DNA from 2 places in the Thiobacter aerophilus genome. Region 2 is predicted to be linked to the other one. Evidence: predicted binding sites of a transcription regulator. Region 2 holds the regulator's gene; the other holds the start of a gene.
The links. Region 2 encodes sigma-54, which starts transcription at its own class of promoters, with help from an activator protein. Its sites were predicted from a motif close to TGGCANGNAANCTGCTTT; they were not measured.
Positions count from the first base shown of each region.

Region 1: the regulator sigma-54 is predicted to act here: its motif matches at 5,180-5,197, upstream of V6E02_RS05025 (TorF family putative porin).

Region 1 covers NZ_JBAJEX010000003.1:9,230-25,151, reverse strand. Annotated here, with positions in the region: gene V6E02_RS05055 (SpoIIE family protein phosphatase) at 1-205, shown strand, start outside; gene V6E02_RS05050 (STAS domain-containing protein) at 239-1,105, shown strand; gene V6E02_RS05045 (STAS domain-containing protein) at 1,102-1,440, shown strand; gene V6E02_RS05040 (YifB family Mg chelatase-like AAA ATPase) at 1,546-3,042, opposite strand; gene V6E02_RS05035 (accessory factor UbiK family protein) at 3,052-3,327, opposite strand; gene V6E02_RS05030 (high affinity choline transporter 1) at 3,411-4,907, opposite strand; gene V6E02_RS05025 (TorF family putative porin) at 5,249-6,067, shown strand; gene glnK (P-II family nitrogen regulator) at 6,083-6,421, shown strand; gene V6E02_RS05015 (ammonium transporter) at 6,432-7,937, shown strand; gene gshA (glutamate--cysteine ligase) at 8,372-9,664, shown strand; gene gshB (glutathione synthase) at 9,738-10,673, shown strand; gene V6E02_RS05000 (FAD:protein FMN transferase) at 10,670-11,737, shown strand; gene V6E02_RS04995 (PTS sugar transporter subunit IIA) at 11,884-12,297, shown strand; gene V6E02_RS04990 (HPr family phosphocarrier protein) at 12,278-12,547, shown strand; gene ptsP (phosphoenolpyruvate--protein phosphotransferase) at 12,615-14,345, shown strand; gene V6E02_RS04980 (D-alanyl-D-alanine carboxypeptidase family protein) at 14,422-15,561, shown strand; gene V6E02_RS04975 (D-amino acid aminotransferase) at 15,582-15,922, shown strand, end outside.
Region 2 covers NZ_JBAJEX010000002.1:17,565-33,486, forward strand. Annotated here, with positions in the region: gene V6E02_RS03340 (trypsin-like peptidase domain-containing protein) at 1-544, shown strand, start outside; gene V6E02_RS03345 (type II secretion system protein) at 541-1,260, shown strand; gene V6E02_RS03350 (sensor histidine kinase) at 1,292-3,031, opposite strand; gene V6E02_RS03355 (ABC transporter permease) at 3,112-3,855, shown strand; gene V6E02_RS03360 (hypothetical protein) at 3,878-4,597, shown strand; gene V6E02_RS03365 (prepilin-type N-terminal cleavage/methylation domain-containing protein) at 4,691-5,371, shown strand; gene V6E02_RS03370 (monovalent cation:proton antiporter family protein) at 5,384-7,357, opposite strand; gene V6E02_RS03375 (KpsF/GutQ family sugar-phosphate isomerase) at 7,665-8,657, shown strand; gene kdsC (3-deoxy-manno-octulosonate-8-phosphatase KdsC) at 8,666-9,223, shown strand; gene lptC (LPS export ABC transporter periplasmic protein LptC) at 9,220-9,795, shown strand; gene lptA (lipopolysaccharide transport periplasmic protein LptA) at 9,776-10,393, shown strand; gene lptB (LPS export ABC transporter ATP-binding protein) at 10,413-11,135, shown strand; gene V6E02_RS03400 (RNA polymerase factor sigma-54) at 11,291-12,736, shown strand; gene hpf (ribosome hibernation-promoting factor, HPF/YfiA family) at 12,751-13,071, shown strand; gene V6E02_RS03410 (PTS sugar transporter subunit IIA) at 13,093-13,548, shown strand; gene hprK (HPr(Ser) kinase/phosphatase) at 13,535-14,491, shown strand; gene rapZ (RNase adapter RapZ) at 14,491-15,330, shown strand; gene V6E02_RS03425 (NusG domain II-containing protein) at 15,327-15,701, shown strand; gene V6E02_RS03430 (Gx transporter family protein) at 15,706-15,922, shown strand, end outside.

The DNA.
Region 1 (15,922 bases), on a different contig from region 2:
ACACAAGACGCCGAGACCGGTGGAGGTTGCGCTCGAACCAGGTGCGGTGCTGGTGTCCACCAGCGATGGCATCCGCCGCGGCTGGGACGAGAAAACCTTCCCGGGCTTGTGCCGCCAGCATCCGCAGCTCGTGGCTTATGTGCTGGGCAATTCCATGGCGCGCCTCACCGACGACCAGTCGGTGTGCGTGCTGCGATACAACTGATCCGATGCCTCGGCATCTGCTAGGAGACACCCCATGCTCAAGAACGTCACCCAAGCCAAGAACAGTCTCATCGAGCAGCTCAAGTTGCAGGTGGGCCACATATCTAACCGCATCGAGGCACAGGGCCAGGCCGTGTTCGGCGAAGGGAATGTGTTGTCCACCGACGAGATCACCGATCTCAGCGTGCAGTTCCTGGAACTCATGGTCATGCTGCTGGACACGGAAAATCCGCTGGATTCCCAGCAACCCGCGTTCCGGGCGCTGAAGACTTTCTTCGGCAATATTTCCAAGCAGATCGTGGCCCGTGGCGGACGCATGGAGGACTTCGTGCGCTACATGCAATTCCTGCAGCGCTGCTTCATCGAGTCCCTAGGGCAGGACGAGAAGGTGGCGCCGGAGGAGATGCGCGCCATCCTGCTTTTGCTTTCCAGCGTGTTCAACGAGTTGCTGTTGGCGGTGTTCCAGACTTATCTCGAAGAGAAAGAGCGCACCATCGAGGCCCAGCAGCGGGAGCTGCGCGAGACCTCCACGCCCATCACCGAGATCTGGGATGGTGTGCTGACGCTGCCCATCATTGGCACGCTGGACTCCTCGCGCACCCTGCTCATCATGGAGGCCTTGTTGAACCGCATTGCCCAGGAGCGCGCCAGCGCGGTGGTGATGGACGTCACCGGCGTGCATACCGTGGACTCCCAGGTTTCCCACCACATGATCCAAATGGTGCGCGCAATCCAGCTGATGGGCGCGACGGCCATCCTCACCGGCATCCGCCCCGAGATCGCACGCGCCATGACCAGCCTCAACATCGACCTGGGCAATGTCACCACCCGCGCCACGCTGTCCGACGGGCTGAAGGAAGCCTTCCGCTTGTTGGGCGTGCATGTGAGCCGCGCGGCATGAACCTGGGCGGCATCCACCTCACGCGCGTGGGCGGCGGCGCCATGCTGGCCGAACCCAGCCGCGCCCTGGATCTGTCGGACACTGCTTTCGTGCTGGAAGCCATTCTCGCCCAACTGCACAAGCACAGGGCAGACCGCCTGTATTACGACCTGGCGGACGTGCCGGTGATCGACACCGTGCACTACGCGTGGCTGGAAAGCCTGGCGCGCGCCTGTCGCGCCATCAACGTGCGCATGATTTGCATCCACATGCAGCCCACCGCCGCCTTCGGTCTGGCTACCTTTCTCCAGGACCCACCCAGCTTCGACACCGCCCTGGACATGGAAGCGCGGTAAGCGCAGGGGCCACGGCCTGCTTTCCCGGCGGGCGACGAGGGTGCCCATGGCGCTTACGAGGGGCGCTCGGCGGTCGAGGGATCGCTGGGGGATGGGGCGGGCGCGTCAGGCATCCATGCCACGCCGATACTGAATGGCCTCGGCGATGTGGGAATCTAGGATCGTGGGGCGATCTTCCAGATCGGCGATGGTGCGAGCGAGCTTGAGGATGCGGTGATAGGCGCGCGCGGACAGGGACAGGCGTGCGATGGCCTGCCTGAGGAGGCGCTCGCCTGCGGCATCGGGCCGGCAGTGCTGGTCGATTTCGGCGGGCGTGAGTTGGGCGTTGGGTTTGCCCTGGCGCGCCGTCATGCGGGCGCGGGCTGCTTCCACCCGGGCCCGAATAACCGCCGAGGGCTGGCCGGCGGGCGCGCTCATCAGCTCGGTCTCCGGCAGGGCCGGCACCTCGATCTGGATGTCGATGCGGTCCAGCAGCGGGCCCGATATCTTCGCCCGGTAGCGGGCGACCTGGTCCGGGGTACAACGGCAGCGTCCAGAGGGGTGGCCCAGGTAGCCGCAGGGGCAGGGGTTCATCGCTGCGATGAGCTGGAAACGCGCGGGAAATTCCGCCTGGTTGGCCGCGCGCGAAATGTGGATGCGGCCCGCCTCCAGGGGCTCACGCAACACCTCCAGGACACGCCGGTCGAATTCCGGCAACTCGTCCAGAAACAGCACGCCATGATGGGCCAGCGAAATCTCGCCGGGGCGGGGGTTGCTGCCGCCGCCCACCAGCGCCACCGCGGAGGCCGTGTGATGGGGAGCACGAAACGGTCGCACGCGCCAGTTTTCCAGCCGGAAGCCGCCGCTGCCCAATGACTGGATGGCGGCGGATTCCAATGCCTCCGCCTCGCTCATGGCCGGCAGGATGCTGGGTAGGCGCGCCGCCAGCATGGACTTGCCGGTGCCGGGCGGACCGCTCATCAGCACGCTGTGGGCCCCTGCCGCTGCCACTTCCAAGGCGCGCTTTGCCTGGGCCTGCCCCTTTACCTCGGCGAAATCCGCAAGCAGAGGGGAGGCGAGCGTCGGTTGGCCGCGGTAGCGGGAAAGCCGCTCGCCGCCCGCGAAGTGGTTGCAGACTTCGAGCAGAGTGCGCGCAGGATAGACCTCCACGTCCCCCGCTAGCGCGGCTTCCGCCGCATTCTCCGCCGGTAACACGAAGGCTCGTCCGCTGTGCCCTGCACGCCAAGTCATGGCCAGTGCGCCACGCACTGGTCGTAGCGCGCCGGTGAGGGCGAGCTCGCCGGCGAACTCGAAACGCGACAACTGTTCGGCGGGAATCTGACCCGAAGCGGCGAGGATGGCGAGCGCAATGGGCAGATCGAAGGCACCGCCCTCCTTGGGCAGGTCGGCCGGTGCCAGATTCACCGTGATGCGCCGGGCGGGGAAATCGAAGCGCGCGGTCTGGATCGCGGCGCGCACACGGTCTCGCGCTTCCTTCACCTCTGCCTCCGGCAGACCGACGATGGTGAAGGCCGGTAGCCCATTGGCCAAATGCGCCTCCACCGTTACCAGCGGCGCCTCCACACCGGAAAGGGCGCGGCTGAAGAGTACGGCCAGGCTCATGGGGCGGCGTCAGGCCTCGGGCGGGGTCGTTGTGGGCGGCGCCGGCTCTGGCGGGGCAGCGGTCTCTAGCGCGGCCACCTTCCTTTCCAAGGCCTCCAGCTTCTCCCGGGTGCGAGCGAGCACTGCCTGCTGCGCTTCGAACTCTTCCCGCGTCACCAGGTCGAGGCGGGTAAAGACACTCGTCAGCAGCGCGCGCAGGTTTTTCTCCACGTCGGCAGCCGGCGACTGGGAGAACACCTCCCGGATCCGGACCGATAACTCGTCCAAGAACTTGGCGCTCAGCATGGTCACCTCCAAAAATGGCGAGTGTAGCAGAGCCGCCATGCCGCGCGCGGAAGGCTCGCCAGGGCTGGGCGGGCCTTGCGCCGTCAATGATGGGAATGTGGCCGAGTGCCTGGAGGCAGCGGATGGGCGGCGTGATGGTGCAGGAATTCGTGCTCCGGCCGCTCGGGCAGGGGATGGGGCACGAACTGCGGCATGAGTGAGCCGATGATCATGCCGGCAAGGCTGGCGAGCAGGCCGGCGAACTGCGCCGGCATGAAGGGATCGTCCGGCCCGAAGATCAGCAGCGACAGCCACACCGCGAGACCGAAGAAAATCGCCATCAGCGCGCCCTGGTTGGTGGCGCGCTTCCAGTACACGCCGAAGGCCAGCGGCACGAAGGCCACCACCAACGTCACCTGATAGGCGTTCTCGACCATCTTGAAAATGCTCGCCTTCGAATACATGGCATAAAGCGTCACCAAAAGCGTGAAGAGAAGCGTGACGATGCGCATGGACTTGAGCAGCTTCTTGTCCGTCATATGGGGCACCATCGGGCGCAGGATGTTTTCGGTGAAAGTGACCGAGGGCGCGAGCAGGGTGGCCGAGGCGCAGCTTTTGATGGCCGAGAGCAAGGCGCCGAAGAACATGATCTGGGCGAACAGCGGGGCTTTCTCCAACACCAGCGTGGGCAGGATGAGTTGCGAGTCTTCCTCCATCAGCCGGTTCACCATGGCCGGGTCGATGAGCGTGGCGGAATAGGCCAGGAACATGGGGACGAAAGCGAACAGGAAGTAGAGCACGCCGCCTAGCACCGAACCCCAGACGGCGATGCGCACGGTCTTGGACGACTGCACCCGCTGGAACACATCCTGCTGCGGAATGGAGCCAAACATCATGGTCACCAAGGCCGCGGCGAAGGCGATGATCTCCTTCAAATCCGGCCCCGGGCCGAAGGCGAGCTTGCCTGCCTGATGGGCGTGCAGCACCACCGCGTCCACACCGCCCACCATGCCGCTCACCTCATTGCCGATCCACAGCATGCCGATGACGATGATGATCATCTGGACGAAGTCGGTGATGGCCACCGCCCACATGCCGCCGAAGAAGGTATACACGAGAATGGTGACCGAACCGATCCACATGCCCGCCAGCCGACTGATCTCGCCCCCAGACACCACGTTGAACACCAATCCCAAGGCGGTGATCTGCGCGCCCACCCAGCCCAGGTAGGAGATCACGATGGCAATGGTGGTCAGCACTTCCACGCTGCGGCTGTAGCGCCGTTTGTAGAAGTCGCCGATGGTGAGCAGGTTCATCTTATAAAGCGGCGCCGCAAAGAACAGCCCGACCAGGATCAGGCACATGCTGGAGCCGAAGGGGTCGGCCACCACACCGTTGAGGCCTTCCTTGAGGAAGGTCGCGGGAATCCCCAGCACGGTTTCGGAGCCGAACCAGGTGGCGAACACCGTCGCCGTGACCATGTAGAAGGGCAAATGCCGCCCGGCGATGGCGAAGTCCTTGGTGTTGTGCACGCGGGTGGCAGCCCACAGGCCGATGGCCACCGAGACCACCCAGTAGCCGATGACGAACCAGAGCAGCATGGCGTTCCCTGCGGGAAAAGGTAGAGCTGCCGATTATAGCGAACAAGCCCTCTGCACTTGAGCCGCATGATGGCTTGGGCTTATCGATACCCCCTATACACTCGACCTGCCTTACGCCGTTCTCGTCGGCCAGCTCAAGCATCCACCCTGGCTTGCCTTCTCCTGTCCGCCTTCGGATGGTGCACCAGGGGGCAAGGCATGCACCAAAGCGAGGCACTACCCGCCATGGGTAGCAGTGCTCTAGCGAATTGAAAACACTCTGGTTTTTGAGATGGCACGCATCCTGCTGGATCACCGCTGCGTGTTTTTTCATCAACTCATCGGCAAAGAAAGGAAGAGGCATGAATACCCTCCGCTCCATGACCCACACCCTGGCTGCAGCGGGACTGCTCACGACGGTGGTGCCGGCATTCGCCGACAACGCAGCCCCCCTGACCGCCAACGTCGGCATCACCAGCGACTACGTCTTCCGCGGTGTGTCCCAGACCCAAGGGGGACCTGCCATCCAGGGCGGGATCGATTATGCGCACCCGAGCGGTTTCTATGTCGGTACCTGGGCTTCCAATGTGTCCTGGGTCTCGGTGCGTTCCTTCAAGGACAGCAACGGCACCGTGACGACGGGCGATCCCTTCAAGGAAAACAACAGCATGGAATGGGACTTCTACGGTGGCTACAAAGCCTCCGCGGGGGACTTCGGCTATGACCTGGGCGTGATCACCTACTATTACCCGGGCAACAAGACCGCCGGGGCGAAATCGCCGGACACCACGGAGGTCTATCTGGGTGGCAGCTGGAAGTTTCTCAGCGTCAAGTACAGCCACGTGGTTTCCGAGAACTTCATCGGCTGGTACGACTTCACCAACAACCGCAATACCCGCGGCAGCCACTACCTGGAGCTCAACGCCAACTATGACCTGGGCGGCGGCTGGGGCGTGCTGGGCCATGTGGGGCATCAGACCGTCAAGCATGTCGGCGATGCCAGCTACACCGATTGGAAAGTCGGCGTGAGCAAGGACGTTGGCTTTGGCGTGATCACCCTGGCCTACACGGATACCAATGCGAAGGACTGGGCCTACGACTGGTCCACTTCGGCCAACGGCACCGATTTCAAGAAGGTTGCAGATGGCCGTGCCTTCGTGTCTTTCACCAAATCTTTCTGAATGGAGGCCACAGCCATGAAATTCGTCACGGCCATCATCAAGCCGTTCAAGCTGGACGAGGTGCGTGAGGCGCTGTCCGCCATTGGCGTGCAGGGCGTCACCGTCACCGAGGTCAAGGGCTTCGGACGGCAGAAGGGACACACGGAGCTCTACCGCGGCGCGGAATACGTGGTGGATTTTCTACCCAAGGTCAAGGTCGAGGTCGCCATCAAGGCCGACATGCTCGACCCGGTCCTGGAAGCGATCATGAAGTCGGCCAACACCGGCAAGATCGGCGACGGCAAGATCTTCGTGTTCGAGCTCGAACAAGTGGTGCGCATCCGTACCGGTGAGACCGGTCCGGATGCGCTGTAAGGAGGCCGACATGAAAAAACTCATCGCAGTCCTGGCGCTGTTCGGTGCCATCGGCTTCGCCACCCCCATCCTCGCGGAAGACGCGCCCGCGCCAGCTCCCGCCGCCGCAGCACCCGCGGCCGAGGCGGCCGCGCCTGCAGCGGCTTCCGCTCAGGCCGCCCCGGCGGCGCCTGCCGCCGCGCCCGCACCGACGCCGAACAAGGGCGACGTGTCGTGGATGCTGGTATCGACCCTGCTGGTGCTGATGATGGCCGTTCCTGGTCTCGCGTTGTTCTATGGCGGCCTGGTGCGCAGCAAGAACACCCTCTCGGTGCTGATGCAGGTGATGGTGACGTTCTCGCTGATCCTGGTGCTGTGGGCCATCTATGGCTACAGCCTCGCGTTCACCGAGGGCAATGCCTTCATCGGCGGTTTCGACCGGCTGTTCCTGAAGGGGATGTTCGACGCTTCTGCCGGCACCCTGTCCATGGGCGCGACTTTCAGCAAGGGTGTGGTCATTCCAGAGCTGCTGTTCGCGGCCTTCCAGGCCACCTTTGCCGGTATCACCTGCGCGCTCATCGTCGGGTCCTTTGCCGAGCGCATGAGGTTCTCGGCCGTGCTACTTTTCATGGCGCTGTGGTTCACCCTGAGCTATGTGCCCATTGCGCACATGGTCTGGTTCTGGATGGGGCCGGACGCTTACACCAGCAAAGAGGTGGTGGATGCCATGAACGCCAAGGCCGGGCTGCTTTGGCAGTGGGGCGCGCTGGACTTCGCGGGGGGAACCGTGGTGCACATCAACGCCGGTGTGGCCGGTCTGGTGGGCGCTTACCTCCTGGGCAAACGCATCGGATATGGCAAGGAGGCGATGCCGCCACATAACTTGACCATGACCATGATCGGCGCTTCCCTGCTGTGGGCGGGCTGGTTTGGCTTCAACGCCGGCTCCGCGCTGGAAGCAGGCAACGCCGCCGTGCTGGCCTTCTTCAACACCATGCTGGCCACCGCCGCCGCGGTGCTGTCCTGGACCTTTGCCGAGTGGATGCTGAAGGGCAAACCCTCCATGCTGGGTGCAGCCTCTGGCGCGGTCGCGGGTCTGGTTGCGATCACGCCCGCGGCCGGCAACGTGGGCATGATGGGTGGCCTGGTGATCGGCCTGGTGGCAGGCATTGTCTGCCTGTGGGGCGTGACCAGCCTGAAAAAGCTCTTGGGTGCGGACGATTCGCTGGACGTGTTTGGCGTGCATGGCATCGGCGGCATCGTCGGCGCCCTGCTCACTGGCGTGTTCAACACCCAGGCTCTGGGCGGGCCGGGCCTGGTTACCGACTGGGTCACCGCGACCGTCGGTTCCAACGCCATCCTGGATCAGGTGTGGATCCAGGCCAAGGCGGTGGGCGTGAGTGTGTCGTGGTCTGCGGTGGCGGCGTTCGTTTCCTACAAGATCGCCGATCTGGTGATCGGGCTGCGCGTGCCGGAAGAACAAGAGCGCGAAGGCCTGGATGTGTCTGAGCATGGGGAACGGGCCTACACGCTGTAACTCTTCTCGCCAGCCTCCTGGAAATGGGGTTCGGGCGCCTTACCTGGACTTGATGCGCTTAAAGAGGTGCTGCGCCTTGTCAAGCGAGAACGCTAGCTGCGATCTCACGTAGCTATTGAGCTTTACGAAAATAGTTGACAGGCTGCGTAAGTCAAACGTCATTCCCGCGAAAGCGGGAATCCAGAGATTTCTGGCCATCCCTGGGTCCCCGCCTTCGCGGGGACGACGCACGAGGAAGTGCGCCCGCCGCTGCGCAAGCGCCGGGTCCCCGCTTTCGCGGGGCAGCCACAAACATAGGGCTCAATAGGCGGGAACGGCTTATTGCATGGCCGTCTGCCTGGTTCCCCGCTTGCGCGGGCAGAACGGAGAGACCTCATGCCCTTGCGTGGTGCGCAATGCGCTACAATCGCCGCGTCCCCGCCGAGCAGGTCATCATGGTTCCCCATCTCACCACCGCCCTTACCGGCCCGCTGCTGTCCCTGGAAAAACGCATCCTGGAGGCGATGCCGGAAATCGAGCACTGGTTTCGCCTCAAGTGGCAGGAGCACAGTGTGCCTTTCTACGCATCGGTCGATCTGCGCAATGCGGGCTTCAAGGTGGCGCCGGTGGACACGAATCTGTTCCCGGGTGGCTTCAATAACCTCAACCGCGATTTCCTGCCCCTGTGTGTGCACGCGGCCATGTCGGCCGTGGAGAAGATTTGTCCCGACGCCCGGCGTTTTTTGATCGTCCCGGAGAGCCACACACGCAATCTCTACTACCTGGCCAATGTGGCGGCGCTCGCTTACATTCTGCGTCATGCGGGGCTGGAGGTCCGCGTCGGCACCCTCATTCCGGACATTACCCGCGCCACGCCCATTGCATTGCCTACCGGTGAGACGATCACGCTCGAACCCATGCATCGGGACGGTGACCGGCTGGTGCTTGCGGGCTTTGATCCTTGCGCGATCCTGCTCAACAACGATCTCTCGGGCGGCGTGCCGCAGCTTCTCGAGGGGGTGAAGCAGCCCATCATTCCGCCCCTCCACGCGGGCTGGCATACGCGCCGTAAGTCCGTGCACTTTGCCAATTATTCGCGGGTGGCGGCCGAGTTCGCTGCCCTGATCGGCATCGACCCCTGGCTCATCGATCCGTACTTTGAGACCTGCGGCCGCATCAACTTCCGCGAACGGAAAGGGGAGGAATGCCTGGCTGCCAAGGTGGAAGCGATGCTGGAAAAGATTCGCGCGCGCTACCGCGAAAACGGCATCACCGAGGAACCGTTCGTCATCATCAAGGCGGATGCCGGCACCTATGGTATGGGCATCATGACGGCTAAGCGTCCGGAGGATGTGCGCGAGCTCAACCGCAATCAGCGCAAGAAAATGGCAGTGGTCAAGGAAGGCCTCGCGGTCAGCGAGGTACTGATTCAGGAAGGGGTCTATACCTTCGAAAGCATCAACGAGGCGGTGGCCGAGCCGGTGGTGTACATGATCGACCACTACGTGGTGGGTGGCTTCTACCGTGTACACACGGGCCGGGGCAAGGATGAGAATCTCAATTCTCCCGGCATGCACTTCGTTCCCCTTTCTTTCGAGACCGCTTGCTCGCTGCCTGAAACCGAGGCGCGTCCTGACGCGCCACCCAACCGTTTCTACACCTATGGCGTGATCGCGCGCCTGGCGCTGCTCGCGGCGTCGCTGGAGCTAGAACAGACGGATCCGCGGCGCGCAGGGGGTGCGACCTGATAGCGAACGGCCCATGTCATCCCGTGCGCCTTTGGGCTGCGCGCTTACTGTCGATTCCCTCTAGGGGGCCCTCATGCGGCTAGCCATCCTGCTCGACCCGCTGGAACACATCAAGGTCTACAAGGACACGACCTTCGCGATCATGCGAGAGGCGGCGCGGCGTGGCCATGCCCTGTTCGTGCTGGAGCAGGGCGATTTGTGGCTCGAGGGGACAGAGGTGTGGGCCCGCGTGCGGCGCCTCGACCTCATCGACGATGCCCGGTCCTGGTATTCGCTGGGCGAGCCCAAGATCCATGTCCTGGGGGATTTCGACTGGGTGCTCATGCGCAAAGACCCGCCGTTCGATCTCGAGTACGTTTACACCACTTATTTGCTGGAGCTGGCGGAACGCCAGGGTGCGCGCATCTTCAACCGTCCCGCCGCCATCCGCGACTATAACGAGAAACTCGCCATTGCCCGCTTTCCCCAGTTCGTGGCGCCCACCCTCGTGAGCCGTGAGATGGCGCGGCTGCGCGCCTTCATCGAAGCTCAGGGGGACGCTGTGATCAAACCGCTCAACGCCATGGGCGGCGCTGGCGTGTTCCGTGTCTCACCTGCGGATCCCAATCTCAGCGTAATCCTGGAGACCATGACCCAACTGGGTACGCGCACCGTCATGGCCCAGCGCTACATCCCGGAAATCCGGGCCGGCGACAAGCGCATCCTGCTCATCGACGGCGAGCCCGTGCCTTGGGCGCTGGCGCGCATTCCCAAGGCCGGGGAGACGCGGGGCAACCTTGCCGCCGGTGGCCGCGGCGTAGCCCAGCCCTTGAGCGACCGCGACTGGGAAATCGCCACCACCCTCGGCCCGGTGTTGAAGAGCGAGGGGCTGTTCCTGGTGGGGTTGGACGTGATCGGCGATTGGCTGACGGAGATCAATGTCACCAGTCCCACCGGCATGCAGGAGATCACGGCCCAGACGGGGTTTGAGGTGGCCGCCAAGTTCATGGATGCGCTGGAGCGGCAATGATGCCTTTGCCGTTTGCTTCCAGCGCGCGGAGGTGGTGGCTTTCCCTGGCGGTGCTCGCCTGGCTCGTGTCACTGGCGGGTTGTGGCGATGCGCCGGTTCATCGGCAGCAAGCGTATGTGTTCGGCACCCTGGTAGAGGTCGTCATCCAGGGTGAGCCGCCGGAAAAGGCGCAGGCGGCGGCAGGCGAGGTGCTGCGCGGGTTCGACCGAATGAACCGCGACTTCCATGCGTGGAAGCCGGGACCCCTCACCGCCCTCAATGCGGCTTTCGCCAAGGGTGAGACTGCGCCTGTGTCCGCGGAACTTGCCGCCGCCATCGAGGATGCGCGCCGCTGGTGGGTGGCCTCGGAAGGTCTGTTCAATCCCGCCATCGGCCGGCTCATCGCCCTGTGGGGTTTTGAGTCCGATGAATTCAAACCCGTGCGGCCTGATCCCGCGGCCATCGACAAGCTGGTCGCGGCCCATCCAGGCATGGGGGACATCGTCATCGCCGAAGGCCGGGCGGCAAGCCGCAATCCTGCCGTGCAACTGGACTTCGGCGGCTACGCCAAGGGACTTGCCCTGGACCGGGCGGCCGCGCAGCTCAAGGCGGCAGGCATTCGCAATGCGCTCATCAACATCGGTGGCAACATCCTCGCCCTGGGGCGCGCTGGCGACCGTCCTTGGCATGTGGGCATCCAGCATCCGCGCCGGGCAGGGGTGCTCGCCGAACTGGATTTGCAGGATGGCGAAGCCATCGGCACCTCGGGCGACTACCAGCGTTATTTCGAAGCGGAGGGCCGACGCTACTGTCATATCATCGACCCCCGCACCGGCTGGCCGGTCCAGGGGGTGCAGGCGGTCACGGTGCTGGTGCCGCCCGGGCCGCAAGCGGGCGTGCGTTCGGATGTGCTGTCCAAGCCCCTGTTCATTGCCGGTCCCGGAGCCTGGCGTCAAGTAGCTGAAAAACTGCAGGTTCGTCAGGCCCTGCTAGTGGATGGGGAGGGTAGAATATTCGTCACGCAGGGGCTGGCGCGGCGCCTCAAATTCGCGCCGGATGTGCCCAAGGTCGTGGTCGTACCCTGAGCGGGCCGCGTCCTTGGGGCTTGCCAGTCGGCCTGGCACGAATATTTCTTTCAATCCGAGACCGGCGCCAGGTACGCCGGTGGCAAGGCAACGGGCTAAGTTGCCACGAGCGGAAGACTGGGGATCGCCCACACGAGGATGGCATCATGATCGGGATTTTGATCATCGCCCACGGCGCCTTGGGCGAGAGTCTCATCCACTGCGCAAGCCATGTGTTCGGCAGCCGGCCGCCGCGCCTGCGTCAGCTGGGTGTGAGTGTGCACGACGAGCCCGCCGCCCTACTGCCGCAGGCACGGGCCCTGGTAGCGGAGCTGGATGACGGCAGCGGCGTGCTGGTGCTGTCGGACATCTACGGCGCGACGCCCTGCAACATCGGCTGTCGGCTGCTTCAGCCCGGCAAGGTGGAAGTGGTGGCCGGCGTGAACCTACCCATGCTGGTGCGGGCATTGACTTATCGGGAACAGCCGCTAAGCGTGGTGGTGGAAAAAGCCATCAGCGGCGGTCGGGAAGGCGTCATCGAGGTATCGAGAGAGGCGTGCAGTGTTGCAGCAGGACGTTGAAATCATCAACAAGCTGGGCCTGCATGCACGTGCCTCGGCGAAACTCTCCCAGCTCGCGGGCCAGTTCAAGAGCGATATCTTCCTGGAACGCAATGGCAATCGCGTCAATGCGAAAAGCATCATGGGCGTGATGATGCTGGCGGCCGCCAAGGGCAGCACCATTCGCATCGAGACCAACGGGCCCGACGAGGCCGAGGCCATGGCGGCCCTCACCAGGCTGATTCGCGACAAGTTCGGGGAGGGACAGTGACCGTTTGGCGGCAACATCGTGACGCGCCTGCGCGCCCCTGGCGCGGCGTTCTGGTCCAGGGGCGGGTATGAGCTTCACCATGCACGGCGTGGCGGTGTCCGGTGGCATCGCCATCGGTTTCGCCCATTTGGTCTCCCACGCCGCGCTCGACGTCCCCCATTACGCCCTGCCCCGTCACCTGCTGGAAGAAGAAAAAGCCCGCTTCGATGCCGCCGTGGCCGCCGTGCGGGCGGAGCTGGAAGCCACGCGCGAGCACATCCCGCCCAATGCGCCGCCGGAAGTGGAGGCCTTTCTCCAGGTGCACCTGATGATCCTGAATGACACCAGCCTCTCCAAGGTGCCCAAGCAGTTAATCGAAGCCCAGCAGTGCAACGCGGAGTGGGCGCTGGCGCAGCAGATGGAGAACCTGCTGGACCAATTCGAGAGCATCGAGGACCCTTACTTGCGCGAGCGCAAGCAGGACGTGATCCAGGTGGTGGAGAAGGTGCTCAAGCAGCTGCTGGGGCATCCCGGCATGCCGGCGGAAGGGCGCAGCCCGGAGGAGACCAGCATCCTGGTGGCCCATGACTTGTCGCCAGCGGACATGATCCTATTCAAGCGCCACCAGTTCGCCGCCTTCATCACGGACGTGGGCGGTGCCACTTCCCACACTGCCATTCTCGCGCGTAGCCTCAACATTCCCTGCGTGGTGGCGTTGCACCATGCGCGCAGTCTGATCCGCGAGCACGAGCTACTCATCGTGGATGGTGAACAGGGCGTGGTCATCGTCAATCCGGACCAGCACGTGCTGGCCGAGTACCAGCTGCGCAAGAACCAGTGGGAGATCGACCGTCAGAAGCTCAAGCGCATCGTTCAGGCGCAGACACGCACCCTGGACGGCACGCCAGTGGAACTACACGCCAACATCGAGCTGCCCCAGGACGTGGCCCAGGTGAAAGAGAACGGCGCCACCGGCATCGGCCTATTCCGCAGCGAGTTCTTGTTCATGAACCGCCGCGACCTACCGAGTGAGGATGAGCAATTCGAGTTCTACCGCAGGGTGGTGGAGGAGATGGATGGCGCACCGGTGACCATCCGTACTCTCGATCTCGGGGCCGACAAGCAGCTCACCCACATGGAGCGACCGGCCAGCGCCAATCCCGCCCTGGGCTTGCGCGCTATCCGCCTGTGTCTAGCCGAGCCCCATCTCTTCCACACCCAGCTGCGCGCCATCTTGCGTGCCTCCCATTATGGCCGGGTGCAGATCCTCATTCCCATGCTCGCCACCATGCAGGAGCTCGACCAGACCTTGCATCTGCTCGAGGTGGCCAAGCACAGCTTGGAAGCGGACGGTCTCCCCTACGACAAGGGCGTCAAGGTCGGGGGCATGATCGAAATCCCCGCTGCCGCCCTCACGGTTCAGGTCTTCGTGAAGAAGCTGGACTTCCTCTCCATCGGCACCAACGACCTGATCCAGTACACGCTGGCAATCGACCGCACCGACGATGCGGTGGCGCATCTTTACGATCCCCTGCATCCTGCGGTGCTGCAGCTGGTGGCACACACCATCCGCACTGCCCATCGCAACGGCACGCCGGTGGCCGTGTGTGGCGAGATGGCCGGCGATCCCAGCCTCACCCGGCTCCTGCTGGGCTTTGGTCTGCGCGAGTTCTCCATGCACCCGGCCCATCTGCTCGCCGTCAAGCAGCAGGTGCTGAAGACCAACCTGCCGGAAGTAGCGAACCTGGTGAGCAAGATGCTCAAGACCGAGCACCCGGAAAAGATGCGGGCGTTGCTTGCGCGGCTCAACAACCTGTAGGCGCGATCACCAGGCGGCGGGAACCTTCGCGCTATAATCCGATCCTTTCCGCAGTCTTCCCGTGCCTTTCCTTCCCATGAAAAAACTGCTGTTTGCGTTCCTGTTGCTTATCCATGCCACGTTCGTGCATGGGGAGAGCCGTCTTCTGCCGCCGCCGCCAGCGCCCGACATCGCCGCCCGGTCCTGGGTGCTGCTGGATTTCCAGAGCGGGCAAGTGCTCACCGCACACAACCCGGACATGCGCATTGAGCCCGCTTCGCTGACCAAGCTGATGACGGCGTATCTCAGCTTCACCGCCATCCGCCAAGGCCGGCTCAAGCTGGACCAGACCCTGCCCGTATCTGAAAAGGCTTGGCGCACGGAGGGCTCGCGCATGTTCCTCGATCCCAGGACGCCGGCGCGCGTGGACGATCTGCTCAAGGGCATGATCGTGCAGTCCGGCAACGATGCCTGCATCACGCTGGCCGAGGGTATTGCCGGTACCGAGGAAGCCTTCGCCGAGCTCATGAACCGAGAGGCGAAGCGGCTCGGGCTTTCCAACACCCATTTCATGAATTCCACCGGCCTGCCTCATCCCCAGCACTATTCCACGGCACGCGATCTGGCTTTGCTGGCGGCGGCCCTGATCCGCGACTTCCCGGAGTTCTATCCGCTGTATGCGCTGAAGGAATTCACTTACAACCGCATCACCCAGCCCAACCGCAACAGGCTGCTGTGGCAGGATCCCTACGTGGATGGAGTCAAGACCGGCCATACCGAGGCGGCGGGTTACTGTCTGATCGCCTCCGCCCGGCGCGGCCAGATGCGGCTCATCTCGGTGGTCACCGGCGCCGCCTCCGACAATGCGCGCACTGCGGAAAGCCAGAAACTGCTCAATTACGGCTTCCAGTTCTATGAGACCTACCGCCTCTACCAGAAGGGCCAGACCGTGGCCACCCTGCCGGTGTACAAGGGCGCCTCCAACACGGTGAAGGCGGGCTTCGATCGCGATGTGTACCTATCCCTGCCCAAGGGGTGGTATGCCCAGGCCAAGGCCAGCCTGATGAGCCGGCAGCCTCTGCTGGCCCCCCTGACCCAGGGACAGGCCGTGGGCACCCTTACCATCCAGATTGAGGGCAAGCCCTACGCCAGCTACACGCTGCAGGCGCTCACCGAGGTGCCGGTGGCGGGCATGTTTGGCCGCGCCTGGGATACGGTGAAGCTGTGGTTCAAGTGATTTACCTCAACGGCGAGTGGATGCCCCTGGAACAGGGCAGGGTGTCCGTACTGGACCGGGGCTTTATTTTCGGCGACGGCGTGTACGAGGTGATTCCCGTCTATTCACGTCGGCCCTTCCGGCTAGCCGAACACCTGCGACGCCTACAGTACAGCCTGGACCAGATTAAGCTCGCCACCCCCCACGACGAGGCAGCGTGGACTCGACTCATCGGCGAGCTCATCGCCCGTAACGCGGGTGAGGACCAGTATCTCTATTTGCAAGTCACGCGTGGTCCCGCCAAGCGCGACCACGCCTTCCCGCAGCAGGTGACCCCCACCGTGTTCATGATGAGCACCCCGCTTGCTCCACCCGATCCGGT
Region 2 (15,922 bases):
GGGCATCAATACCTTCGAGGACTTCATCCAGACCGATGCGCCCATCAACCCCGGCAACTCCGGCGGCGCGCTGGTGGACACCAACGGTGCCCTGGTGGGCATCAACAGCGCCATCTTCTCCCGTACTGGCGGCTCGCTGGGCATCGGCTTCGCCATTCCGGAAACCCTGGCGCAACAGGTGATGGACCAAATCCTCGCCCATGGCGCCGTGGTCCGTGGCTGGATCGGCGTCTCGATGCGGGATCTCTCCCCGGAACTGGCCCACAATCTTGGACTTCCCCAGGTGAGCGGTACCCTGGTGGTAGGCGTGCTGCGCGGCGGACCAGCCGATGCGGCCGGGGTAAAGCCAGGTGATGTGCTCATGCGCATCGACAGCAAACCGCTGCCAAATGCCAATGCCGCGCTCGCCACCATCGCCAAGCTTCCGCCGGGACGCCGGGTCAAAGCGACTCTCCTGCGCCAAGGCCGGGAGCGGGAAGTCCAGATCGTGATCGAGCGCCGTCCCCCCATGCCGCGCGCCACGCTGGAGCAAGACCAGCCATGAGGGCAGCCACCAGTGCCCGTTCAAGGGGGTTCTCCCTGATTGAGATGGCCGTGGTGCTGTTCATCGTGGTGCTGCTCCTGGGCAGCCTGCTGGTGCCCTTCGCCACCCAGGTGGAGCAGCGGCGCATTGCAGAGACGCAGAAGACGATGGAAGAGATTAAGGAAGCGTTGATCGGCTTTGCCATCCAGCAAGGCCGCCTGCCGTGTCCGGCCATTTCCGCCACCGACGGACATGAGCAGTCGCCCTGCTCGACCCAGTCCGGCTTCGTTCCCTGGGCCACGCTGGGCGTGAGCAAACTCGACGCCTGGGGCCACCTGTTCCGCTATGCCGTGAGTCCTGCATTCAGCTCCCAGGCGAATCCCATTCGGTTTGACTCTGCCCCCACGCTCACGATCAAGACCCGCGACGCCGCCGGTAGCCTCGTGAATGTGACCGACCTTTCGTCCGTTCCCGTGGTGCTGCTGTCTTACGGTCCCAATGGTTACGGTGCCACCAATGACGACGGCAGCACGGCGGCGCCGGTCCCGGCCCAGAATCTGGATGAGGCCAACAATGCGCAGCCTGCCCCCAACGCCTATATCACCCGCCCTCCGAAAAAAGCCCAAGTAGGGTGTAACGACAACGGTAGTCCCGCCTGCGAGTTCGACGATATCGTCGGCTGGCTCTCGCCCTATGTGCTATTCAACCGCATGGTCGCCGCCGGCCGCCTGCCCTGACGCGGCGGCGGCAATCGCACCTGCGTCAGCGCTAAGACGCAGGCGGGGTATTTTCGTTGGCAACCACCAGCCGGAGCGCAGGCCGCAATTCGAAGCACACCCGGCCCACTTCGTTGTGGAGCAGGCGAAGCTGGTAGCCCAAGGCTTCCGCCTGGCGCGCCGCCTGATACAGGCCGATGCCGAAACCCGTGGTCGAAACCACGGGCGCGTTAATCAGACGCGCGGCCGTCTCTTGGCTCATGGGTCGCCCCGTGTCGCACACGGTAAAGGCGCGCCGCGGCCCGGCGGCGAAACGCACGCGAATGAGGATATCCTTCTGCTGGGCACGTTTCTTGAGGGCGTTTTGCAGCAGGTTGTCCGCCACGCTATCGAACAGGTCCACCGGGATGGGGGTATCGTCGGGCTCGCCTTCGGCTTCGAATTCGATGTTTTCGTCTTCGTAGCGGGTCATGAGCGCCGCCCACCACTGGCGCGCCGGCGCCTCCTCCTTGCCCACCAAGTGGGGCGCACGCAGCTTTTTCAGCGTCTGGTCAAGACGCGTGGTGATCAGGGGCAACTGACGTCTCATGAGGGCTTGCAGGGCCTCGGCCTGGTCGGTCCCGCTGGATTCCGCCGCGCTGCACAGGGTGGTGAGGGATTGCAAGAGATTCTTCACGTCGTGGGTCAGACGCGCCCCCGTCTCGTGAATGGCCTGCATGTAGGCATTCTGGCGCTGCTGCTGTTCCCGCAGCTTGGCCTCGTAGAAGAATTCGATGAGCTCGACCAACAGCCGGGTGTGCATCACCAGTGCGGGGGCGGGATGAGTACGGGTGTAGAGATCCAGGGCCAGGCGCCGCAAGGAAATCTCCAGGCAGTAGGCCGTGGGCAGACCGAACTCGCCTTTGGCCTCCGGGGTACGCCAGGTCCCGCCGGATACCCAGGGCAGTTTCTCGATCTCCCCCATGGCACGGCGTAGAAAGGCCTCTGGCTCGCGCTCACTTTCCGCCAGCCGCGCCAGATTGCGCAACCAGTCCTCGAAGGGTAGCCCCACACTCAAGAGATAGCGGGACAAAAGCTGCCCGAAGCCGGCGAAGCCCGCGCGCGGCTGCCACAGCCAGGCCAGCACCAGGAGCAGCCCGGCCAAGGCAATCAGGGCGCCGGCCAGCGCCAGCAGGTAGTGCTCACCGCTGATCACCTGGAGGGCGAAGCTGCCCAGTACCAGCACCAGCACCAGCAGGAACAGCATCAGACTGTAGATGAAGTCCACCACGTGGGGCTTTTCGGAAGCGGCCGCGTCGCGACCCAGGAGCAGGAGCAACAGTGGGAAGACGGGCAAGCCGAAGCGAATCAGAGCCGTCACCGGGGGCGGCACCGGTTGGGCGGCAAACAGATGGGGCACCACCCAGCCCAGGAGCATGCCCAGCAAATAGGTCACGGCCAGCAGGGCCGCCAGACGCGTGCGTCGATGCTCGATGCCGAAGGCGCGACCACCGATGAGGCCCACCAGCACCCCAATCCAGAGGGCCGCCGTCCACCAGCCCGCGCCCAGCACCAAAAGCGCCGCGAGCAGGGCGAGCGCCACGCCAGAGGCGGGACCCACCGGCTGGTCCGTTCGCCACACCGGTTGCCACAGCAGGAAGAAACCCAGATGGGCCAGCAGCAGGGCGCGCGCCCACCAGGGCTGCACCCCCCAGGCCAGGGAGGCGTGGAGAGTCAAAAGCATCAGCGCAAGCCACCAGGGGGGCCGCCCACGCAGCCCGTCCGGGCGGCTAGGCCGAGGGGTTTCGGTCATGGCTCATTCCGTTTCGTCATGAGAGCGCCGGGGCGCGGCCCGTTTTGTTACCATCGGCGAGTTAGCTTCCCCCGTTTGCCATGAGCCAGGTCCTCGCCATCGCCCGCTACACCGCCCTGGAAGCTTTGCGTGCGCGCAGTCTGCGTTGGGCGCTTTTCACCTTGTGCGCCCTGTTCGCGGCAAGCTTATTCTTGCGCGAGCTGACCCTCACCGACAGCCAGCGGCTGCAAACGACCTTCCTGGCCGCAGCCAGCCGCTTGGCCTGCGCCGTCATCGTGGCGACGCTCATTATCGGCGCCGTGGTACGCGAGTTCAACGAAGAAGGGCACTTGTTGCTGCTTTCCCTGCCCCTGCCACGCACGCGCTACGTGCTGGGCAGGTTCCTCGGCTTCGTGGCCGTGGCACTGGCACTCGCGCTAGCCAGTGCCAGTCTTCTTGCCCTCACCGCGCCACCGGCTTTGGTGCTCGGCTGGACGGTGGGCCTGTATCTGGAATTGAGCCTGGTGAGTGCCATGGCGGTTTTCGCCGCCTTCGGCCTACGGCAGTGGCTGCCCGCGCTTTTGGCCACACTGGGTTTCTACCTCCTCGCCCGCAGCATCGGCGGCCTGCAGTTGCTCGCCCATGCCAGTCGAGGGGACAGCGCTTGGCTTGCTCCCATGACGGACGTCCTGGCTTGGCTCATGCCGCGCCTGGATGGCTTCGCTAGCTCGGCGCGCCTTCTGGGTGAGACCGGCGGGCTGGCGGCGGCCTTGGTCCAGACCCTCCTCTATTGCGCCCTGCTGCTCACGGCGGCGGCTCTCGATGTCAGCCGACGTGATCTGTGAACGGCCCGCGCGGCGCGGCCTTATGCCCTTGCTCGTCCTGCTTTTGGCAGCGCAGATCGCCTGGCGCGCAGCCGAGCCCTTGCCCGAGGCCAGCACCGGCAAGCTGCCGGCACCGCCCCCAGTGGCGGTGCTTGAGGCTTTCTCCCTGGGCGAGCCCGTGCCGCTGGCGGGCCTGCTCACCCTATGGCTACAGACAGTGGACGAGGCCCCGGGGGCGACCACACCCTTCGCCCACCTGGACTACGGACGACTGCAAGCCTGGCTTTCCACCCTGCTCGCCCTGGATCCCCATGCCGACGCGCCCCTGCTCTTGGCCAGTCACGTGTATAGCCAAGTGCCCGACCCGGCCAAAGCGCGCCGCATGCTGGAATTCGTGCGGCGCGCCTTCGAGGCCGATCCCGACCGGCGCTGGCGTTGGCTCGCCCATGCTGCCCTGGTGGCACGCCACCGGCTGGGCGACCCCCACCTCGCCCTCGCCTACGCGCAGCAAGTCGCGCAACAGGCACGCGGCCCTGCGGTACCCCACTGGGCGCGCCAGATGCCGATCTTCATCCTGGCCGATCTGGGCGAAGTGGAGGCGGCGCGCATCGAGCTCGGGGCCTGGCTGGCTTCCGGCAGCGTGACCGATCCCCAGGAACGCCATTTTCTCACCGAGACTCTAGGAGAACTGGAACGCCGCGCCGCAGACGAAAAATCGCCAGCCCCGTCGAACACTCGACAGCCGACAAAGGCGAGCCCATGAAAGGCCAGCGCCAGCATCGCGCGCGACCGGCCCTGGCGCGTGGCATAAAACTTGCATCCGCTTGATCATCACGACATGCATGGAAGCCGTACCATGAATGCAAGGCAGCAGGGCTTCACCCTGATCGAAATCGCCATCGTCCTGGTAATCATCGGCCTACTCTTGGGCGGCGTGCTCAAGGGCCAGGAGCTGATCCAAAACGCCCGCGTGCGCAACATCATCGCGCAGCAGGATGGCATCAAGGCCGCGTTCTTTGGCTTCCAGGACCGTTACCGCGGCATTCCCGGGGATTATCCGGTGGCGCTTGCCAACCAGAACATCCCGGGTGCGGGAAACGTATGCGGGGGCAACGGCAACAGCCTGATCGAGGACAAGACTACCACCGGTTCGCCGGAGTACATCTGCGCCTGGTACCACCTGTCCAAGGCAGGCTTCATCACCGGCAACTACACTGGCACCGGCACCACGGCCGATGCCAACAACTCGCCGGCCAACCCCTTCGGCGGCCTGATCCAGCTCATCTTCGACAACGTTTATCTGGATGCCGCGAGCAACCCGCCGGCCGTGCACAACATCAAGACCGGAATTAACATTCCCAGCACGGTGCTGGCCGAGGTGGACCGCAAAATCGACGATGGCAATCCCGCAAGTGGCAGTTTCCGCTATACGCCCTGGAACGTGCCGAACACATCCACCTGCGTGACCAGCGCCACGCCACCGGCTTGGGACAATACCGGTGCCCAGACCGTGTGCGGCGGCGTGACCCTGTTCTGATGCCCGCCTCCGTTAACCACGCGTAAGGCGCAGCTCGGCTAGGGCCAGATCGTCCGGCAGCCCCATGAGAATCAACGAATCGCCGGCCTCGAGCCGCAGCTCGGGGCCCGGGTCCAGGCCGCGCACGCCATGGCGCCGCACCGCGGTGACCTCAACCCCTAGGCTGTCCAAATCCAGCTCCGCGAGGGTGCGCCCCAAGGTGGGGGCTTGCTCGGGAATGGTCACGGTATAAAGCCGCGGCTGCACGGTCTCGCCCCCTTCTTCTGCGCCCGCCTCACTCAAACCTAGGAAAAAGGCCTTGAGCAGTCTGTAGCGCTGCGCCCGCACCTCCCGCACCCGCTTGACCACGCGTGAGGGCGGCACGCCCAGCAGCATCAGGGCATGGGAGGCGAGCATCAGGCTACCTTCCAGTACTTCCGGCACCACTTCCTGGGCACCTGCGGCGATGAGCGGCTCCATCTGGCTGTCGTCCAGCGTGCGCACCACCACCGGCAGGCCCGGGCGCGCCTGCCTGACCACGGCAAGCACTTTGAGGGCGGAAGGCACATCGGCATAGGTGACCACCACCATACGCGCCCGCGACAGCCCCGCCGCCATGAGGACCTCCAGACGCCCGGCATCGCCGTAGACCACGCTCTCGCCGGCCGCGGCGGCCTGCTTCACCCGCACCGGGTCCAGGTCCAGGGCGATGGAGGGCACCTGTTCCTGGTCCAGCAGGCGCGCCAGAATCTGCCCGCTGCGTCCATAGCCACAGATGATGACGTGACCTTCCCGACCGAAGCTGGTGGCGGCGATGGCATGCAGCTCGGCGGCGCGGCTCATCCATTCGCTCGCGCACAGGCGGCGCACCAGGGCATCGCTATGCTGGATGACGAGCGGTGCGGCCACCATGGACAGCAGCATCGCCGCCAGCACCACCTGGGCCACGGGTCCTGGGATGAGACCCTGCGTCGTGGCAAGGGCCAGCAGCACCAGGCCGAATTCACCCGCCTGGGCAAGGGACAGACCCACGCGCCAGGCATCAGCGGTGCTCGCGCCCATGAGCCGCGCCAGTCCCGCCACGATGGCCAGCTTGCCCAAGACCAACACCAACGTGGCCGCCAGCACCCAGGGCAGCTCGCCCATTACCTGCGCGGGATCAAGCTGCATGCCCATGGTGATGAAGAACAGACCAAGCAAGACATCGCGGAAAGGCCTGATGTCCGCTTCCACCTGGTGGCGGTATTCGGTCTCGGAAATCAGCACACCGGCCAGAAAGGCCCCCAGGGCCAAAGAGAGCTCGGCGCGCTGAGTGAACCAAGCCAGGCCCAGGGTCACCAGAAAGACATTGAGCATGAATAGCTCCGGCGTCTTGCGCGCCGCGACCAGGGCGAACCAGGGGCGCATCAGCCGCTGCCCGAAGAAGAGGATTAGCGCCAGCGCCCCCGCCGCCTTCAACACCGCCAGGCCAAGCGTCGTGGCCAAGGCGTCGTCCCCACGGGCGAGCGCGGGAACCAGGATCAGCAGCGGCACCACGGCGAGATCCTGAAACAGCAACACGCCGACGATGCTCTGCCCGTGGCGCGACTGCAATTCGTAGCGTTCTGCGAGCAGTCGGCTGACGATGGCAGTGGAAGACATGGCAAGAATGCCGCCCAACGCGAGCCCCGCGCGCCAGTCCAGTCCCGCCGCGAGCGCGATGACCAACACGGCGAGGGCGGTCACGCCCATCTGCAGGCCACCCAAACCAAACACCAGATGGCGCATGGCCTTGAGCTGGGGGAGACTGAATTCCAGGCCGATGCTGAACATCAGGAACACCACGCCAAATTCTGCGAGGTAGCGGGATTCCTCCGTGTCTGGCACCAGTCCCCAGGCATGTGGGCCGATGACCACGCCTGCTGCCATGTAGCCTACTAGCGATGGCAGCCTGAGCAGGCGCAGCAAGGCGACGATGAGGACCGCAGCGGCAAGAAGGATGAGGACGAGTTCCAGCGTGTTGTGCATGATCGCGGCCGAGTATAACAAGCGTGCCCGCAGGGCGGCCGCTGCTATAATCGCGAACAACTCCGCCGAGCGCTTCCCATGCAGTGAAGTACCGCGGCCATGGCAGCATCACAGCCTCACTCACCTTGGGTGAGCACATCACGCGGTTGCTAGGACAATCCCAGGTCATCCATGAGGCCGGCTTGTGCCCAATGAACGGCACTGCACATGACATTCAGCCCCGTTTTTCGATTGGCCACCCGCGCCTGCGGGGCTGTGCGCGGCCTCATGCCGCGTCCTAATGGATAATCTGGGATAATTGCGTCCCATGTCAGACGATACGCTCACACATGCCCGGCCCCAGGCCCTCGACCTGGCGCGCCAAGTGCTCACCATCGAGGCCCAGGCAGTATCGGCCCTGGCCGAGCGGCTGGACGAGCGGTTTCTCGCCGCAGTGGAGCTGGTGCTCAACTGCCGCGGCCGGGTGGTGGTAAGCGGCATGGGCAAGTCAGGACACATCGCCCGCAAGATCGCCTCCACCTTGGCCAGCACTGGCACACCCGCCTTCTTCGTGCACCCCGCGGAGGCAAGTCACGGCGATCTGGGCATGATCACCCGCGAGGACGTGGTGATCGCCCTGTCCAACTCGGGCGAGAGTCCTGAACTGCTCACCATCGTGCCCCTCATCAAGCGCACCGGTGCCAAGCTCATCAGCATGACCGGCCGCCCCCAGTCCACTCTGGCACGCGAGGCCGACGTGCATCTCGATGCCAGCGTGGCACGCGAGGCCTGTCCGCTGGGGCTCGCACCCACCGCCAGCACCACCGCAGCGCTGGCCCTGGGTGATGCGCTGGCAGTCGCTCTGCTGGATGCGCGCGGCTTCGGCGCCGAGGATTTTGCCCGTTCCCACCCAGGCGGCGCGCTGGGCCGACGTCTGTTGGTGCGCGTCTCGGATGTGATGCGCAAGGACGAAGCTCTACCGCGAGTGCGCCCGGAGGCGAGCCTGCGCGATGCCCTGCTGGAAATGACCAAGAAGGGCATGGGCATGACTGCCGTCGTGGACGCCGACGACCGGGTGGTGGGAATCTATACCGACGGTGATCTGCGACGCAGCTTGGACCGCGGCTGCGACATCCACGCCACGCGCATCGCCCAGGTGATGACCCCAAGTCCGCGCACGATCGCGCCGGAACGGCTTGCCGCGGAAGCAGTGGAACGCATGCAGAATCACAACATCTACAGCCTGCTGGTGGTGGATGGCGCCGGTCGTCTCATCGGCGCGCTCTCGATGCACGACCTGATGCGCGCCGGCGTGGTGTGAGTTTGGTCATGACCCGTCATCCCATCACCAACGTCCTCTCCCTCGACGAGGTGAACCTGCGCGCAAAACAGCTGCGCCTGATCATCTTCGATGTGGACGGCGTGCTCACCGACGGTTCCCTCTACTTGAGCGACGATGGCCAGGAGATCAAGGCTTTCTTTTCCCTGGATGGGCACGGCATGAAGATGCTCAAGCGTTCCGGCGTGGAGCTGGCCATTATCACTGCCCGCAATTCCCAGCTCATGGTGCATCGAGCGCGCAACCTGGGCGTCACGCATCTCTATCAGGGTGCGGAAGACAAGCTCGCGGCCTATCAGCATTTGCTTGCGGAACTCGAGATCGCGCCTGAGCACATCGCCTACATGGGCGACGACGTGGTGGACCTGCCGGTGATGCGCCGCTGCGCACTGGCCATCACCGTTCCATCTGCTCCGGACATCGTCAAAGAGCACGCCCATTACATCACCGCTCTGCCCGGTGGCCGCGGCGCAGTGCGCGAAGTGTGTGAACTCATCATGCGCGCCCAGGGCACCTGGGAGGCACAGCTCGCGCCCTATCTGAAATGAGCCGCGACCTCGCCACGTGGGCGGCCCTCACCCTGTTGGGGCTTCTCGCAGCCCTCACCTATTGGCTGGCGCAGGTGGTGGAGCCGCCGCCTCCCAAGCGCGATGGCAGCACGCGCCACGATCCGGATTTCATCGTGGAAAACTTCAGCGCCGTGCGTCTGGGCGAGGATGGTAAGCCGCGCTTCACCCTGGCAGCGGCGAAGATGACCCATTACCCCGATACCGAGACCAGCGAGCTGGAACGTCCCCACTTCACACGCTTTTCCCCCACCGCCGCGCCGTTACACGCGCTGGCGCAAAAAGGCACCATCAGCCGCGACGGCGAGAACGTCTATCTGCGTGACCAGGTGCGTATCATCCGCGAGGCCCATGGCGACCGGGGCGAACTCACTCTGGCTACGTCTTATCTACACATCCAGCCGGAAAAGGAGCTCGCAACCACCGACGAACCGGTAACCCTCAGCGACCCGCATACCCAGATCACCGGTGTTGGCTTAAAATTGAACGCCAAGACCCGCCACTTCCAGATCCTCTCCCGCGTGAAAGTCCATTATGCGAAACCCCGCAGCTGAGGCCGTGCGCGCCTCGGCCCGCCTCGCCCGCCTCGCGCTCCTCGCCCTCCTTCTCGGGCTTGCGGCTCCGCCGCTCGCCCGCGGCGAGAAGGCTGACCGAGACAAGCCCATCAACCTGGAGGCGAACACCATGGAGGTGGACGATGCCGCCAAGGTGGCCACCTACACCGGCAATGTGCGCCTGTCCCAGGGCACCTTACTGATCCTGGCCGACAAGCTGGTGGTGCGCCAGGACGCCCAAGGTTTCACCAGCGCCACCGCCTATGGCAATCCAGCCAGCTTCAGGCAGAAGCGCGACGGCGTGGACGAGTACATCGAAGGCTGGGCAGCCCGCATCGAATACGATGGCCGGCGTGACCGCGTGGAATTGTTCGGCAATGCGCGCGTCAAGCGCGGCCAGGACGAGGTGCGCGGCAGCTACATCTCCTATGACGCCAAGAGCGAGTTCTACCAGGTGAAGGGCGGACCCGATGCGGTGACGGAAACCAATCCCAAGGGCCGAGTACGAGCGGTGATCCAGCCCAAGTCCCGCAACGTTGCGCCGCCGCCGGGGGACGGGCTCGAACTACGGCCGGCGCAAACACCGCGTCAGCCATAAGCCGGGAAGCCGGCCTACCATGAGCACGCTGGAAGTCGTTGGCCTAAGCAAGCGCTACAAGGCGCGCACGGTGGTGAAAGACGTCTCCCTCACGGTTCACAGCGGGGAAGTAGTGGGTCTTTTGGGACCGAACGGTGCAGGCAAAACCACCAGTTTCTACATGATGGTAGGCTTGACCCCGACCGACGGCGGCAAGATTCTCCTCGACGGGCAAGACTTGAGCCGTTTGCCCATCCATCGGCGTGCGCTTCTTGGGCTGTCCTATCTGCCCCAGGAAGCGTCGGTGTTCCGCAAGCTCACCGTGGAGGAAAACATCCGCGCCATCTTGGAGCTGCAGCCACTGACGGCCTCCGAAATCGACAGTCATCTGGATTTGCTCCTTGACGAGCTCAATATCGACCATTTGCGTCATGCGCCCGCCACCAGCCTGTCCGGCGGCGAGCGCCGGCGCGTGGAAATCGGCCGGGCACTGGCCACGCGACCGCGTTTCATCCTGCTCGACGAACCCTTCGCGGGAGTCGATCCCATCGCCGTGCTGGACATCCAGAAGATCATCCGTTTCCTGTCGCAGCGGGGCATCGGTGTGCTGATCACCGATCACAACGTGCGCGAAACCCTCGGCATTTGCGACCGGGCCTACATCATCAACGAAGGTTCGGTTCTGGCCAGCGGACAGCCGGATGAAATTGTTTATAATGAGGCGGTGCGACGGGTCTATCTCGGCGAGCATTTTCGCCTCTGAGCCCAAACCGCGCCTTCATCCGGAATGCAGGGCTCATGCTAATGCAACCGGCCTGAAGGACTATTCGGGCTCGAGCCTAGGCAGGTGACGCCCGCCGTAAGCACGGTCGGCTGCCAGCCGATCACACATCCGGCACGGAGCTGGGCTAGTCCCCTATGAAACACAGTCTGCAGCTCAAGCTTTCCCAGCAGCTCACGCTCACGCCCCAACTGCAGCAGTCCATCCGCCTGCTGCAGCTCTCCACCCTGGAACTCAACCAGGAGCTGGAAGTCATGCTCCAGGAAAACCCCCTGCTAGAGCGCTACGACCTGGAAAGCGAGGAGGAAGGCGGCGCGCCGGCCCTGGATGGTTTCGCCACGACGCTGCCGGCTCCAATCACCGAGGAGGCCGTCAGCAAAGTGGAAGTGGAAGGCGCGCCGGAAAGCGCCGAGGTACCCGAGAGCCTCTGGGACCAGGATATTCCCAGCGGTCCACGAGGCGAGGACGAAGAAGGCGATTTCCCCCAACTGGCCACTGGTGCGGAAACACTGCGCGAGCATCTGTTATGGCAGCTCAACCTGCTCACCGTCTCCGAGCGGGACAAGAGTCTGATCGCCCTAATCATCGACGCCCTCGACGAAGACGGGTATCTCAAGCAACCACTCAGCGAAATCGCGGAAATGCTGCCGCCGGAGCTGGAGGTGGATCCGCTGGAACTCACCGCCGCCCTCAAGCATCTGCAAAACATGGACCCGCCCGGGGTAGGCGCACGCAACCTGGCGGAATGCCTGGTGCTGCAGCTGGAAAACAGTGAGGCACCCGAGCCGGCACGCGACTTGGCGATCAACATCGCGCGGGAGCATCTGGACCTGCTCGCGGCACGTGACTTCAACAAACTGAAGAAGCTGTTGCAATGCTCGGATGAATTGCTGCGCGAGGCGCATGAGCTCATCACCCATCTCACGCCCCGACCGGGCGCGGCCTATGGCCGGGATGAAACGCGCTACATCGTGCACGACGTAGAGGTTCGCAAAATCAAGGACCGCTGGCTGGTGCGCCTCAACCCAGAGGCCATGCCGAAACTGCGCATCAACCGGGTCTATGCCGACATCCTGCGCCGCAACCGCAACGCCACCAGCAAGGAACTCGCCAGTCAGCTGCAGGAAGCGCGCTGGCTGATCAAGAACGTGCAGCAGCGCTTCGACACCATCCTGCGTGTCTCCCAGGCCATCGTCGATCGCCAGCGCCATTTCCTGGAACACGGCGAGGTGGCCATGCGGCCGCTGGTACTGCGCGAGATCGCGGAAGCGGTGGGCTTGCACGAATCCACCGTCTCACGCGTCACCACGCAGAAATACATGCTTACACCGCGGGGCATCTACGAGCTCAAGTATTTCTTCGGCAGCCATGTCGCAACCGAGTCCGGCGGCGCCTGTTCCGCCACGGCGATCCGCGCGCTGATCAAGCAATTGGTGGCGGCAGAAGACCGCACGCGGCCTCTGTCTGATGCCCAGATCGCCGACATCCTGGCCAAGCAGGGCATCATCGTCGCCCGCCGCACCATTGCCAAGTATCGCGAATCACTGCAGATTCCGCCGGCCAGTCTTCGTAAGGCCTTCTAACAGGAGCACACACCATGAACCTCACCGTCACCGGGCATCACGTAGAAGTCACCCCCGCGATTCGCGACTACGTCAAGGCCAAACTGGAACGCATTACCCGTCACTTCGACCACGTGATCGACGTCAACGTGATCCTCTCCGTGGAAAAGCTGATTCACAAAGCGGAAGCCAACATCCACGTAAGCGGTCGCGATCTCTTCGCCGCAAGCCAGGACGCGGACATGTATGCCGCCATCGATGCACTCGCCGACAAACTCGACCGCCAGGTACTCAAGCACAAGGAAAAGAATGGTGGCCACGGCCGCGAGGCGCTCAAGCGCCAGGCGGCGGAATAGCCGTTCCCGGCCACGCCGGCCATGAGCCTGCTGCCCGACCTGCTCGCACCCGAGCGCATCCTGCTCGACGTGGCCGCCGCGAGCAAGCAAGCCCTCTACGAGGTAGTGGGACAACGCCTTGCAGAAACGCTCAAGGTTTCCGCCAAGACGATCACCGCCAGCCTGCTGGCGCGGGAGAAACTGGGCTCCACCGGACTGGGACAGGGGGTGGCCATTCCCCATGGCCGCATCAAGGGCCTGAAGCAGGCCACCGGCTGCTTTTTGCGGCTAAAGGAGCCCATTTCCTTCGGGGCGCCAGACAATCAACCCGTCAGCCTGGTGTTCGTGCTGCTGGTGCCGGAGCAGGCCACCGAGCTGCACTTAAGAATCCTCTCGGAACTGGCCAGTCGGCTGGGTGACAAGGCGTTCCGCGATCAGCTCGCCCAGCTCGCCGATCCCGTTGCCATCCACCGCCTGTTTATCCATGCCCCAGATTAGCGTCGCGCGGCTGTTCGAGGACATGCGCGCCAAGCTTCAGCTCGCTTGGGTGGCGGGCATGACCGGCGGCCACCGGGTGCTCACCAGCGAAACAGTCTCCAAGCCTTCGCTCGCCTTGATTGGGCATCTGAACTTCGTTCACCCCAACCGGGTGCAGGTGTTGGGCTGCGCCGAGATGGACTACCTATCCCGCCTCGACGCAGCAGGTCTCAAGCAGGCCATCGACAACCTGTTCTCTACCGAACTCGCGGCCGTGATCGTGGCCAATGGCATCGCCGTCCCGCAGCCGCTTCTGGACGCCGCCAACCGCACTGAAACGCCCCTGTTCACCACGCCACAGGAAAGCCCGCGTCTGATGCAGCTATTGCAGCATTATCTGACCAAGGTATTGGCGGAGTACGTCACGCTGCATGGGGTGTTCATGGAGGTGATGGGCATCGGTGTGCTGATCACGGGTGAAGCGGCCATCGGCAAGAGCGAGCTGGCACTGGAGCTTATCAGCCGTGGCCATCGCCTGATCGCAGACGACGTGGTGGAGATTTACCAGACCTCGCCCGATACCCTGGAAGGCCGTTGTCCCTCACTGCTGCAGGACTTCATCGAAGTACGCGGACTGGGGATTCTCAACATCCGCGCCCTGTTCGGCGAAGTGGCGGTGAAGCCGAAGAAGACCTTGCGTTTCATCGTCCATCTGGAACAGCCCGAGGACATCCACAGCGCGGGCTACGACCGGTTGCAAATGCAGCAGGAGGTGCAGGAGATCCTGGGTGTGGCCATTCCCAAGGCGCGCCTGCCGGTGGCGGCGGGCCGCAACATCGCGGTGCTGCTGGAAGTGGCGGTGCGTAGCCACATCCTGCAGCTACGTGGCATCGATAGCAGCCAGCAGTTCCTAGAGCGGCACGACCGCTTCCTGCGTGCCGTGGATGACGAAGAGAAACGCTGATGCAGGTGATCCTAGTGAGCGGCTTGTCCGGTTCCGGAAAAAGCATCGTCCTCAACGTGCTGGAGGACGCAGGCTTCTACTGCGTGGACAACCTGCCGGTGGAATTCCTGCCCACGCTAATCGAACTGCTCCACGACGAAGGCCGCGGCCAGGTGGCCATCAGCATCGATGCGCGTACCGGTCACACCCTTTCCCAACTGCCGCAGCAAGTGCACGCCCTGCGCCACCAGGGCATCGACGTGCGCGTGCTGTTTCTGGAAGCGAACACCGAGACTCTGGTCAAGCGCTACAGTGAAACACGCCGCCGCCATCCTCTTTCGGACGGCAAACGGACCCTGCCCGAATGCGTGGAAGCCGAGCGCGAGGCCTTGGCGGAGATCGGGGAACTTGGCCACCACATCGACACCAGCGAACTCTCCCCCAATACGCTGCGGAGCTGGGTCAAGGACTTTCTGGCGCTGGACCGCTCCCGCATCACTCTTTTGTTCGAGTCTTTCGGCTTCAAGCACGGCCTGCCGCTGGATGCGGATTTCGTGTTCGACGTGCGCTGTGTACCCAACCCGTACTACGATCCACGGCTGAGGCCCTTGACCGGCTTGGATGCGCCGGTGATCGAATTCATCGAAAGGCAGGAGGCAGCCATCGGCATGCTGGCCGACATCCGCTATTTCATCGAGAAATGGTTGCCCGCCTTCGTGCGCGACAACCGCGCCTACCTCACCGTGGCCATCGGCTGCACCGGTGGCCAGCACCGCTCCGTCTATTTCGCCGAGCGGCTGGCGGAACGCTTCCGCGCCGAGTACCAGGTGCTGGTACGCCATCGGGGGCTTACCTCATGAGGCTACTATCCCTCCTGCGTCCAGGCGATGCCCTCACCCTTGGCATGGGACTCATGCTGGTAGTCTGGCTCGCCATCGCCGCCCTGCACCGTGATGCGCCTCAGCGTGTCATCGTGCGGGCCGGCGGTCAGGTGGTGGCGGTGGCCGGCCTCGACGGGCCTCGCCGCATCCTCGCCCATGGCCCGCTCGGGCTGAGCGTGATCGAAATCGAACCGGGACGTGCGCGCGTGGCCGCCGATCCAGGGCCACGTCAGTACTGCGTGAAACAAGGCTGGCTCACCCGCGCGGGCGATGCCGCCTTGTGCCTGCCCAACCAGGTGAGCGTGGAGCTCGCCGGCGCGACGCGCCGCTTCGATTCCATCACCTACTAGCCCCATGCGCATCACGCTGCCCGTCACCGCAGAAGACCGACGCATCGCCTGGCTGGCTAGCCTGGCGTTGGGTCTCACCCTGGCGGAGAATGCCCTTCCCTCGCCCCTGCCCGGCGTGAAACCGGGACTGGCCAACATCGTCACGCTGGTGGTGCTGGACCGCTTTGGCTGGCGGGTGGCTGCCTGGGTGTCGGCTCTGCGAGTGGTCGCAGGCAGCATCC